One region of the Arthrobacter sp. R4-81 genome, then DNA from elsewhere that is predicted to be linked to it. Evidence: riboswitches for the same ligand, from Rfam matches in the RefSeq annotation. Region 1 holds a riboswitch; each other region holds the start of a gene.
What was found. A riboswitch is a leader RNA that binds a small molecule or an ion and turns the genes downstream of it on or off. The one in region 1 is predicted to bind cyclic di-AMP.
Positions count from the first base shown of each region.

Region 2: linked by a shared signal. The riboswitch ahead of M1E05_RS17850 (aggregation-promoting factor C-terminal-like domain-containing protein) and the one ahead of M1E05_RS02070 (hypothetical protein) in region 1 are both predicted to bind cyclic di-AMP.
Region 3: linked by a shared signal. The riboswitch ahead of M1E05_RS03455 (M23 family metallopeptidase) and the one ahead of M1E05_RS02070 (hypothetical protein) in region 1 are both predicted to bind cyclic di-AMP.

Region 1 is NZ_CP096445.1:428,733-432,886, forward strand. Features, by position in the region: gene M1E05_RS02055 (amidohydrolase) at 1-124, opposite strand, end outside; gene M1E05_RS02060 (Y-family DNA polymerase) at 197-1,495, opposite strand; gene M1E05_RS02065 (LexA family protein) at 1,488-1,919, opposite strand; cyclic di-AMP (ydaO/yuaA leader) riboswitch at 2,125-2,282, shown strand; gene M1E05_RS02070 (hypothetical protein) at 2,285-3,640, shown strand; gene M1E05_RS02075 (ATP-binding cassette domain-containing protein) at 3,667-4,154, opposite strand, start outside.
Region 2 is NZ_CP096445.1:3,893,084-3,897,237, forward strand. Features, by position in the region: gene M1E05_RS17840 (response regulator transcription factor) at 1-81, shown strand, start outside; gene M1E05_RS17845 (sensor histidine kinase) at 88-1,584, shown strand; cyclic di-AMP (ydaO/yuaA leader) riboswitch at 1,672-1,849, shown strand; gene M1E05_RS17850 (aggregation-promoting factor C-terminal-like domain-containing protein) at 1,849-2,583, shown strand; gene M1E05_RS17855 (YdeI/OmpD-associated family protein) at 2,634-3,077, shown strand; gene M1E05_RS17860 (HAD-IA family hydrolase) at 3,058-3,726, opposite strand; gene upp (uracil phosphoribosyltransferase) at 3,730-4,154, opposite strand, start outside.
Region 3 is NZ_CP096445.1:722,567-726,720, forward strand. Features, by position in the region: gene M1E05_RS03445 (F510_1955 family glycosylhydrolase) at 41-925, shown strand; partial or broken gene M1E05_RS03450 (four-helix bundle copper-binding protein) at 957-1,109, shown strand; gene M1E05_RS03455 (M23 family metallopeptidase) at 1,141-1,929, opposite strand; cyclic di-AMP (ydaO/yuaA leader) riboswitch at 1,934-2,105, opposite strand; gene M1E05_RS03460 (arsenic resistance protein) at 2,357-3,316, shown strand; gene M1E05_RS03465 (aminotransferase class I/II-fold pyridoxal phosphate-dependent enzyme) at 3,396-4,154, opposite strand, start outside.

The DNA.
Region 1 (4,154 bases):
CCGCCGGCGAGATACGAGAAACCACCCCGCCAGCGATGTGAATGTCAGAGCATTCCGAATCGCCGGGTTGCCGGATGGAGGCAAGAACTACATCGGACGGGGCGGCCGCGGAGGGGTGAACCATAGCAACAGGCTAGGCGTGCAGGAGCAAGCGGCAAAGCGAACCCCGGTGGCGGCAGGGTGATGCGCGTGGGATCTAGGCAGCCTTGACGAGCGGGAGTTCATCCCAGTGCGTGGTGTAGCGCGGGGACATCATGTCGCGTTTCATGGTCCAGTCCGGGCCTCCCCTGATGCCGGCGTGACCCAGTCCGATGGAGCCCCGGCCATAACGGCGGGCCACGTCCTCCAGAAGAGGGCCGATGCCGCGTTCCTCGTGAGGGTTCTCGAACGGAGACAGGGGCGGTTGGTTCCCCGAGGGGCGCAGATCGGTCACCATGATTCCCGCTTTCGCATATTTGATTCCCTCCTGGATCTGCGGCAACAGAGCATGCGCTGCCCGGGTAAGGAGCACGGGATCGGCGGTGGGCATCGGCAACCTGATGCAGGCCGACGGGTAGGAAGTGTCCTGGGGGTTGTAGTAGGACGTGGCGGCGTATGCCGTGAGGACTCTGGTCTGCAATCCGTGCTTGGCCAGCCTGGCGCTGGCCTGCTGACCGTAAATGCTGAGGACCTGGCGAAGTTCATGGACGGTAGTGATGGGCGTGGAGAAGGACCTGCTGAAAATCAACTGGTCCCTGCCGATCCGCTCCTCCTCCATCGGAATGCATGGTGTGCCCTGAAGCTCCAGGACGGTGCGCATCACCATCACTGAGAAGCGGTCCCGGATCATCACAGGATCTGCCTTTGAAAGGTCAAGGACCGACTGGATTCCCATGGCATTGAGGCGTTTGGTCAGGCGGGAGGCGATGCCCCAGATCTCGATCACCGACAGCCGGGCCATCAGTGTTTCCCGCTGGGCGAGGGGGAGGGAATCCCAGAGGCAAACACCGTTGAAGCCCGGATTGTTCTTGGCCCACTTGTTCGCAAGTTTTGCCAGGGTCTTGGTTCCTGCGATTCCGACGCACACCGGCACGCCTACGTTGCGGCGCACGGCGGCCTTCATCTCCAGTCCAAGCCGAAGGAGCTCATCCGGGGTTCCCTTGACGCCAAGGAAGGCCTCGTCGATGCTGTAGACCTCCAGCCAGGCCGAGAACCTGCTGAGGAGTTCCATCACGCGCGCGCTGATGTCGCCGTACAGCTCATAGTTGCTGGACCTGGCCACCAGGCCCCACTCCTTGACCCGTGGTGCGATCTTGAACCAGGGCTCGCCTACCGGGATGCCCAGTGCCTTGGCCTCGGGTGACCGGGTAACGGCACACCCGTCGTTATTGGAGAGCACAACCAGTGGCCGACCTTCCAGGGATGGGTCAAAGGCACGCTCAGCCGAGGCATAAAAACAGTTCACGTCCACGTGGGCGATCTGCTGCATCCGGTGCATCATTGCCGGCTTAGACATGGTGGAGGCACCTCGTGGCCACGCCCCAAATGATGAGGTCGGACAGTGCTGCAACGCGGATATCCGGGTAGTTCGCACTTTCCGCCTGGAGCAGGACGCCGCTTTGTCTGATGCGGAGGCGTTTGATGGTCAGTTCACCGTCCAGTACGGCGATGACCACGGACCCGTCCTTGGGCTCCAGGGCGCGATCGACGATCAATTCGTCCCCGTCGCTGATGCCCGCCCCCTCCATTGAATTTCCCGAGACCCTCACCACGTACGTGCTGGTGATGTCCTTGATGAGGTGTTCGTTGAGGTCGATCCTGCCGTCAAAGTAGTCCTGCGCTGGCGAGGGGTAGCCTGCAGCCACCGCCACAGGGGAGATGAGAACCGTGAGCAGCGAGCTGCCGGCGGCTATCATACGAGGACCCACAATAATGCCCACAACACACCTTCATTCGAATATATGTTCGATAATTCAGTGTACTGCGAGGTCGGACAAAAAGGCCTATCGCATCCGGATGGTGCAACGTGACTCGCCGCCAACCTTTTCCTGTTACCTAAACGTGACTTTAAGGGAGGGTTTCCTGTACGGTTTGTGCGTGGCCCATCTGGATCGGGCCGCGTCCGGGCTGACGCCGAGCTCTGCCACATCCCGGACTCCCAACACTAAGGCAGAGACGGGGGACCCAGAGTCTTCGGGCCGCTACCCAGCGGCCCGTGGGGTGAAGCCGTCACGTCTAACGTGCCGGCCGGTTGACCTCTTCCGAACCCGACAGCTAACCTCGCAGGCGTTGAGAGGCAACCATCATGTCCCGTTCTTTCGATCAGTCGCGCCCTTTACGCGCCGGACGGCATCGCGCAGAAGCTGCGCCATCCGTCAAAACCCCCAGCCCAACAAACCCCGCCGCGGAAGAGCCGAACCTCGGGACGGCTCCCACGGACCCCGTTTCCACCACCGTGATTCCGGCCGCGCCGATTCCCGCAGAACCTGAGCCCACTGCACCGGTTTCCACCGTCACGCGGCGAAGCAGGGACAGGCGCCCGGCCTTTGAAGTACCCCCTGCCCCCAGGACTGCGCCTGTGACTGAAGCCGCTCCGACGACCGTGCAGGAGAGCTCCGCTCCGGAAACCGCACCCATAGCCGAAGTGCGTCCCGCCCCCGCAGCGACGCGACGGAGCAGGACGGGGCGCGCGGCAGTTGAAAAGCCAACGGTGAGCGCATCGGCCGCCGCTGCAATCGACGCCCAGACGAGCGCACATAGCCCTCAGCTGGCTGCCGTATTCAGTTCCAAGCCCGATGATGTCCTGAAGAAAGCCGTTTCGGTTCGTGTCATGGGTCAAAGGATGGCCGTCGTAGCCGGAGCCTTTGCCGTGCTGCTTGGCGTAGGAGCAGCCAGCCAGGCCACAGAGCTGCCCTTCTTCGGCAAGGAAACTTCCGCCCAGGAGGCCCCCGGCACAACGAACGCGACTCGGGCGACCTCCGGAATACGGCCGACCGCCGGAACCACTACCCCCCGGCCAACCGTCTCGGCCACGTCCCCTGGGACAACCAGCGGCACCCCGGCCCAAGCGGCGGCCGGTGCCGATGTCCCGGCGGCAGCGGATCAACAAGGCACTAGCCTGCCTGGTGTGGGCAGCCTCCCCATGCCGGTGGACGCTCCCACCCTGGCGGCAATAGCGGCTGCCTCCACCGCCGCGGCTCCGCCCGCCTCTGCCACGTCCCCGAACGCCCAGCCTCCGGCCTCTTCCTCGAACCCTCAGCCCGCGCCGGCCTCGCCAACGGCGGCACCGGCTCCTGCGACAACCGCAGCACCAGCACCAGCACCAGCACCAGCACCGACACCGACACCGTCGCAGTCACCGAGTACACTGCTGACGCCAGTTACCGGCTTGCTCGACCCCTTGCTGGGCACGGCCACCGCTACGGCTCCCGCAGCCGTGGACGGCGCTGCGGAAGACGTCGTCGATACCAGCACTTATGCCAGCAGCCGCCTGGCCTCGTACGGATGGGGCACCGAGGAGATGACTGCCCTGAGCACCCTTTGGGACACCTCAGCTGGGTGGCGCGGCAGCCAGGTGGACAGGGGCATGAGCTACATCAAACAACGCTATGGTTCCCCGACCAAAGCCTTGGAATTCCGCGCAGCGAATAACTGGTACTGAGGCCTGCTCCGGGTTTCGTGCCGGCGTCAGGCCCCCACGTACGCTGCCAGATGCTCACCTGTGAGCGTGGAGCGGGCTGCGACAAGGTCAGCGGGAGTGCCTTGGAAGACGATCCGGCCGCCGTCATGGCCGGCACCGGGACCGAGGTCGATGATCCAGTCGGCGTGCGCCATCACCGCCTGGTGGTGCTCGATGACGATGACCGACTTGCCGGACCCGACCAGGCGGTCGAGCAGACCCAGCAGGTTCTCGACGTCGGCCAGGTGGAGGCCCGTGGTCGGTTCGTCGAGGATATAGACCTCACCCTTCTCCGCCATCTGGGTAGCCAGCTTGATGCGCTGGCGCTCGCCGCCTGACAGTGTGGTGAGTGGCTGGCCGAGGGTGAGGTAGCCGAGCCCGACGTCCACGATCCGGTCGAGGATCTTGTGGGCAGCAGGCGTGCGGGCCTCTCCTTCGCTGAAGAAGATGTTCGCTTCTGTCATCGACATTGCCAACACCTCGGCGATGTTCCGCC
Region 2 (4,154 bases), 940 kb from region 1:
CGGAAAAAGGTGGACGCCACCCTGCCGCCAATGATCCACACAATGCGCGGTGCGGGCTACGTCATCAAGCCGGCGGTCTGAACCACCGTGCCGCCCCTGACCTTCTCCGGCAACTGGCGCCGGCCGTCGACCTGGCACCTGCGAACCCGGCTCGTCCTTGTTGCCATGGCCCTCCTGGTGGCTATTTGCGGAGCGACCGGAATAGTCAGCTACGCCTCCATGGACTCATTTCTCACCGGGCAGTTGGACGGCAACCTTAAGGTGGCTTCGGCTAACGCTGGCAGGCCCCCTTCCAGTAATCCCAACGGATCCCCGGATCCGCTGAATGCACGCGGGTCCGGGGCAGGCACTATGTTCGCCCGAATCCAAAACGGCAAGGTCAGCAGTGCCGGATTCGTGGCCTGGGGTGCAGGCCAAACGGACCTGTCCCCCCAAGACAACGCTGCTCTGCTGAGCCTGCCAATGGACGGCAAACCAGTTACGCGGACACTTGCAGACGGGGACTATCGATTGCTGGCACTACACATGCGGGATGGGGGTGTGCTGGTAACCGGTCTCCCACTGGCAGCCAAGGAGAGCACACTCAACTCGCTGGTCTGGACCATGACGGCGGGGTCGCTCGCGGGAATACTGCTGATCGGTCTGGTGGGGACAGGGATAATCCGCCGCAACCTGAAACCCCTTGAGCAACTGTCCGATGTGGCCACCCAGGTCTCCCGGTTACCCCTCGACGCCGGCGAAGTGGCACTCGCCGTGCGGGTCCCGCCGTCGAGCGCTCATCCCGGAACTGAAGTAGGCAGGGTTGGCCACGCCCTGAACCTCATGCTGGACAATGTTTCCCGGGCGCTTGAGTCCAGACAAAGGAGCGAGACTAAGGTCCGGCAGTTCGTGGCGGATGCCTCCCACGAACTGCGGACCCCCCTCACCGCGATCCGTGGCTACACCGAGCTGATGAGGATGACGGAAAAGCTGACTCCCGACGGAACGAAATCCCTCGCAAGGGTTCAGAGCCAATCCGAGCGGATGACTGCCCTCGTGGAGGACCTGCTCATGCTGGCCCGTATTGATGAAGGGCAGCAGCTGCGACTCACTGATGTGGATCTTACGCAGCTGCTGGTCGAAACGGTCAGCGATGAGCGGGTGATGGCGCCTGACCGGCATTGGAAGCTGGAGTTGCCGGGAGGTGGCGTAATCGTGCGCGGCGACACCTCGGGATTGCGTCAGGTCCTGATGAACCTTCTTTCGAACGTACGGAAGCACACGCCGCCCGGCACCACGGTGGTGGCTGGTTTGGCGAACTCTGAGGAGGGAAGTGTCGTGATTTCCGTTACTGACGATGGTCCCGGCATCGACCCGGGATTCGTTGACACCGTATTCGCACGTTTTACGCGTGCTGATACCTCGAGAGCCAGCAATCGCGCTGGAGGAAGCAACCGTGAGGATGAGGGATCCAGCGGGCTCGGGTTATCGATCGTCCACTCGATCATGGAGGCGCATGGAGGCAGCGTTGAGGTCGCTTCCCGACCTGGCAGGACCAGATTCTTACTCAGGTTTCGTCCGCAAGGCACCACGCCGCCGTCGTGATCTCTGTTACCAAAACGTGACTTAGGCCTTCAATTCCTGTAGCGTCGTTGGGGTGCGGCTACCGTTCTGGCCGCATTTCCGGTTGGACGCCAAACTCTGCCGCTTCCCGGATACCGCATGACCAGGCAGAGACGGGGGACCCAGAGTCTCCGGGCATTTGCGCAGCATTCCGCCCTTGGGGTGAAGCCGACACGTGATTTTCCGTGCGGCCGGATGACCTCATCCGAACCCGACAGCTAACTCCGTAGGCGTTGAGAGGCAATCATGACTGAACCCTTGGTACAAACGCGCCCTGATAACCATCCGGAGCACAAGAATGCACCGGATCAGCCTTCAAAGCATGGGATCTCAAGGCACCGCGCGGAAAGCTCGAAAACCCCTTTTTCACTCTCCCGGTTCAGTTCAGGCCTGGGCGGCAACGGCTATCGTCTGGCTGTCGTCGCTTCGGCCTGTGCGGTACTGATTGGCGTGGGTGCCGCCGGGCAGGCCTCAGAGCCGGCCACGCCGGCTGCTGCTCCCACGGCGCAAGCTCCCACCACGGCCGACGCCGAATCACGAATCGACTTCGAAAAGTCCCTGGTCAGGGCGGAGGCCGCTCCTTCTCAGGCGCCGGTGGAGCCACAGGCAGCTCCAGCACCTGCCCCGGAGCCCGCACCCGCTCCCGAGCCCGCCCCCGCACCTGTAGCGGTTGACGATCCTGCAGCCGCCCAGGCGTACGCCGCGAGTCAGCTAGGCGCCCATGGATGGGCTGCGGACCAGATGCAGTGCCTCACCACACTGTGGACCAAAGAATCGGACTGGAAGACCACTGCCACAAACCCCAGCAGTGGCGCCTACGGAATCGTCCAGTCGCTTCCCGCCGAGAAGATGGCGAGTGCCGGCGCTGACTACGTGACCAACTTCCGGACCCAGATCAACTGGGGCCTCAACTACATCAAGGAACGCTACGGCTCCCCCTGCGGCGCGTTGAACTTCCATTACGCGAACAACTGGTACTAAACCAACCAAAAGTTCGAAACCGCCGGATTCTCATCGGGCATACTGTGACCATGAAGTTCACCACCACCATCATGGGCAGCGGTAACACAGCCGGAATTGTGGTTCCTGCCGAAATCCTGGAGGCGCTCGGGGCGGGCAAGCGTCCGCCGGTCCTGGTAACACTGAACGGTAAGAGCTACCGCAGCAGCATCGCCGTCATGGGCGGGCAATTCTTGGTCGGTCTGAGCGCCGCTAACAGGGAACTGACCGGGGCTGCAGCCGGAGACACCGTGGAAGTCGGGCTGGAGCTCGACACCCAACCACGCGTCGTCGAGGTCCCCGACGATCTGGCTGCCGCGCTCGCCGCTGAACCTGACGCGCAGGCTTTTTATGCGACCCTGAATTACAGCGCGCAGCGTCGTTATGTGGAACCTGTCGCGAGCGCCAAGCCCGGGGACACACGCTCGCGCCGGATTGCGAAGGCAGTGGAGAACCTCAAAGCCGGAAAGAAATAACGTTCTTCCCATTGGGATCCCGAAGGACTGTGGCGGAGACTGCTGAATAGTCGCGGATGTGCAGGACGCCGTCGGGAAGCTCTCCGGTGTTAGGCCCGACAGCAATGGTGCGGATGCCCGCCGCTACACCGGCCGCGATCCCGGCGGGGGCGTCTTCAAATACCAGGGCATCACCCGGGTCAACCCCAAGGAGCGACGCCGCCAGGAGGTAGCCCTCAGGGTCCGGCTTGCCGCGGGTAACGTCAGCGGCGAAGACTGCAGAGACGGGGATGGTCAGCCCGGCTGCAGCCATTCGCACTTCGGCCAGCCCTCGGAAAGCCGACGTCACCAGCGCCACAGATTCAGCCGGAAGACTGGCCAGCAGCTCCACAGCCCCCTGCACCGGAACGATCCCCCTCGTCTCAGCCAGCTCCATCCGCCCGAGCTCCTCGGTGAGGGCTTCGACGTCGGATCCGGCGGGAGCATAGCGCCGGACGGTATCGATGGCCTGGACCCCGTGCGAGGTCTGCAGGATTTCGGCATAGTCGAGGCCGTAGCGGCCGGCGAATTCGCCCCACACCCGCTCCACGATGCTGGTGGAATCAACCAGGGTGCCGTCCATGTCGAACAGGACACCGCGGGCGGTCAGAGTAGTGCTGTGCAGGCTCATCCGTTATCCGGCGATCCCGTACAACCTGTCGCCGGCATCGCCCAGACCGGGCACGATGTAGGACTTGTCGTTGAGTTTTTCGTCGATGGAAGCCAGAACGATTGTGACATTGGCGTCCGAGAGTTCTTCCTCGAGCCTTGCCAAGCCTTCGGGAGCTGCCAGGAGGCAGATGCAGGTGACGTCCGAAGCGCCGCGCTTGAAGAGGAACTTGATGGCTTCACGGAGTGTTCCGCCGGTGGCCAGCATGGGGTCCAGCACGAAGATCTGCCGGTCGGTCAGGTTCTCCGGGAGCCGTTCCGCATAGGTGATGATGTCCAGGGTTTCCTCGTCCCGGGCCATTCCCAGGAAGCCGACCTCCGCCGTCGGGACCAGCTTGGTCATCCCTTCCAGCATGCCAAGACCTGCGCGGAGGATGGGAACCACCAGCG
Region 3 (4,154 bases), 290 kb from region 1:
AATCTGCTCCGCTCGCCGCCTCAGACTTCACTGGAGTTCCATGCCTGTCACGCCCACAAAGCTTTCCCGCTCCGCAGCCCTGAAGGCTGGCGCCGTCGCAATGGTGCTGGCATTGGCTGCCTGCACACCGGCCGCTGAACAGTCCCCGGGGGTGTCATCAGCCCGTGATGCGGACAGCGCCCTGCCCAGTGCACACATCCATGGGTTGAGCGTCAGCGGTGCCAGTGGCCAGGTTCTTCTCGCGACCCACGACGGGCTGTTCGATGTGACAAAGGAACCGGCCACGAAAATCGGTGCCACCAATGACCTGATGGGCTTCACAGCCGGCCAGGGCGAGGGCGTCTTCTACGCCTCTGGCCACCCGGGTCCAGGCTCTGCCATGCCCAACCCCCTCGGGCTGATCAAATCCAGCGACGGAGGCAGAAGCTGGGAACAGCTGTCCCGCCAAGGGGAATCGGACTTCCATGCGCTTACCACCACCAAATCCGGAATCGTTGCCTTTGATGGGGAACTGCGCACCAGCCCCGACGGCAAGACCTGGACAACACTGGCCCAGGGCTTCGTCCCGGCCGCCTTGGCTGGGCACCCCGAAAGTGACATTGTTCTGGCCACCACGACTTCGGGCATACAGCGCTCCATCGACGGCGGCACAACCTGGATGCTGAACGAGTCTTCCCCGCTGATCCAGTACGCCGCCTTTGCCCACTCAACGGAGGCCGTCGGCGTCGAACCTGACGGGACGGTTCACTACTCAGCTGATGCTGGCGCGACCTGGACGAGAAAAGGCCGGATTGACGGCCAAGTCCTGGCGATAGCCGCCGTCAAAGGTTCAGACGGAAATCCCGGGATCTGGGCAGCCATTGATGGGGGGATCCTGGTGTCCACGGACGGCGGGAGCACATTCAGGCCTGCCGTCTCTCCCTGAAGGGCACGAAAAGTAGGAGGTGATCGCAGCTACTCGGGCGCTGCTCGAATCCTGCCGGATAGCAAGCGGTGTTAGTGACGAGGAGTGCGAAAAGCACGCCGGGATGCACGAGCACTGCAGAATCTGTGCTGAGGCTTGCCGATGTGAAGCGGCCTGCACAGACCTTTTGACGTCCCTGGCCTGACGCTACGAGGCCGATCCGATTGGTATCTCCGCTACATGTAGGTGGCGGGATCGACTGTCTGGTCGTTGAGCATGACCTCGAAGTGCAGATGGCAGCCAGTGGAGTTGCCGGTTGTTCCGACGCCAGCAATCTGTCCGCCCTGCGTCAGGGTCTGCCCAACGGAAACGCCGATTCTGTCCAGGTGGTTGTACGTGGTCTTCAGTCCGTTGCCGTGCTCGACGACGATCCGGTTTCCGCCGCCGTACGGACTCCACCCGGCCTCCGTCACTGTTCCCGCAGCTGCCGCCAGAACAGGGGTTGAACACTGTCCGGACAGGTCCATGCCTGTATGCATTTCGTCGAGCGCCCCGGTCAGGGGATTGACACGGAAGCCGAACGGAGAAGTCACGCTCATCGAGGCCAGGGGAGCCCGCAGGGTTGGTGAAGGGGCAGCAGCCGCTGCCTGAACAGGAGCGGGTGCAGGTGCCGGTGCTGGTTCAGGTGCCGGTGCTGGTTCAGCTTGCGGTGCAGGGACGGAGCTCACCTGGGGGCGGTCAAAAGCCAGTGCTGATCCGGCATCTGCAGCCACCGCCGGCTGGGTAGCGGGGGAGAGCACTGTCCCGGCCGCGAGGTCCTGTGCCGCCGATAGCAGGCTGGGCTGGGCGTGGGCATTGGAAAGGGCGGTTAATGCGAACATCCCCGTTACCACCGCCGCAATTCCCAACTTTCGGCCGCGATCCCGCAGGGTCGGAGCGGAGGATGAGGCCGCCCGGTGGCTGCCCTTGGCGGACGTGGAGGCAAAAAGGGCATGGCGTTGGCCGTGTTTATCTTGGGAAGGCAAAAGTAAGTCCTCTCTGCGCCGGCGAAATTAGCTGTCGGATTCGGACGAGTGGACTGTCCGGCCTGCCCTGCCGGACGCCTCGAGGCGTGCAGCTACTGGGCCAGGCTTCACCCCAAGACGCGCAAAGGCATCATCAGTGGGTTTTCCGCCCCCGCCAAGGGAAGTAAAAGTTTCATGGACCGCCGGCGGGGTTTGGCGAGGCGGTCACACGCATACCCAACGAAGGTATGTGGTCCCTCTATGTAAGCAAGAAAAACGATGCGTTACAAATCCGTTATCAGAATAAGGTCACGTTTCGTCTTGCTGCAGGGTAGGATGCAGCGGCTCCGGGTGCCGACGTCGCTCCACCCACCATGAATACCGAGATGCCTTAATGGTTGCTTGGCCTACGATTGGCTGCGTGAAGATCGGAACTCTTGTCGCAGCGATGGAAAGGCGCCAGGTCGGGTTGTATCTGGCCGCGATCATCGTCGGCGGAGGAGCTGGATCATTGGCTCCTGACTCGGCCGGGGTGCTGGAGCATGCAATCAATCCCGTCCTTGGCCTGCTGCTCTTCGCCACATTTCTCGGGATCCCGCTTGCCTCGATTGGTACGGCCACACGCGATCTGCGGTTCATGTCAGCGGTGCTGATACTGAATTTCGCTGTTGTGCCCGTGGTGGTGTTTGCCCTCACCCGTTTCATCGCGGGAGAGCAGGCGCTGTTGGTCGGTGTCCTCCTGGTCCTGCTGACACCCTGCGTCGACTACGTCATTGTGTTCACCGGTCTGGCAGGCGGGGCCAGCGATCGTCTCCTGGCCGCGGCGCCGGTGCTGATGCTGGTGCAGATGCTCCTGTTGCCGCTGTACCTGATGGTTTTCGTTGGCCCGGGGATAGCGTCAGCAATAGATCCTGCACCCTTCGTTCAGGCGCTGGTGGGGCTCATCCTGTTTCCCTTGGCCCTGGCCGCACTGACGCAGGCCCTGGCCCGGCGGGCGTCACTGGGCCGGGCGATCATGGCAGTGATGCAGGCCCTGATGGTCCCTCTGATGATGGCAACCCTGGCGGTCGTTGTCGGCTCCCAGGTTGTGGGAGTGCGGCAGGAGCTGGGCGCCCTGCTGGCCGTTGTCCCGCTGTATGCCGCTTTCCTGATCGCTATGGTGCCCCTGGGCCTCCTTGTGGCCAAGCAGGCGCACCTCGACGTTCCGGCCACGCGTGCCGTGCTTTTTAGCGGGGCCACCCGGAATTCCCTGGTGATTCTTCCGCTGGCACTGGCTTTGCCTGGCCCGTTGGCCCTGGCAGCGCTCGTCGTGGTGACCCAGACTCTTGTCGAACTCATCGGAATGGTCCTCTACGTCCGGCTACTGCCGCTCATCGTCCCTGAAATTAAACGCCAACAGCTCACTTGAGCCTTCTACACCTGGCAGCAAGATCAGGAGCCGGTGCCTCAAGCGCAACCACCGGTAGCGGAACCACCGCTAAGCGGACTCACTGGCGGACTTCTTTCATCGCCGCTTCGAACGCCGGCAGGCTGCGCTCGATCATGTCCTCGTTGGCAGTGAGGGAGATCCGGAAGAAGCCCGGCGTCTCGAACAGCACGCCCGGCAAAACGAAGACGTCCCTGCGGGCAAGTGATGCGGTGAAGGCCTCGTCGTCAGGAATAGGGGAGGGGACATAGAGGTAGAACGTGCCTTCCGGACGCCAGATGCGGTAACCCATCCCACCAAGTTCATCAACCAGTCGGTCCCGGCGGCGCTGCAGTTGATCAATAGAAATGGAGAACTTCTCCAGCTCAGGAAGCGCGTGCTGCAGCAGGGCATTGGGGTACACCCAGCCCATCGCCACCTGCAGGCTGGTGATGGCCGGGGCCATCTCTTCCCGGTGCGGCATGGTGGGCGGAAGAGCCAGATAACCCACCCGTTGACCCGGGGAGAGGTGGGTCTTGCCATAGGAGTAGGCCAGCAGCGTGTGCGCATAGAATTCCACGGGGCTGTGGAAGCGCAAACCGTCGAACACAATCCGGTTGTAGGGCTCGTCTGAGATGAGGTAGATCCGCCTTCCGATCCTCACCGAGGCGGCTTCCAGTAGTTCCGCCAACCGGAGCAGCAGTTCGGGCGGGTACACCCGCCCGGTCGGATTGTTGGGCGAATTGACGATCACAACCCGCGTCCGTTCCGTAATGGCTGCCTCGATGGCGTCGAGGTCAAGGTCGAACGTGGTGGTGTTGATCTTGACTTTCACCGGTAC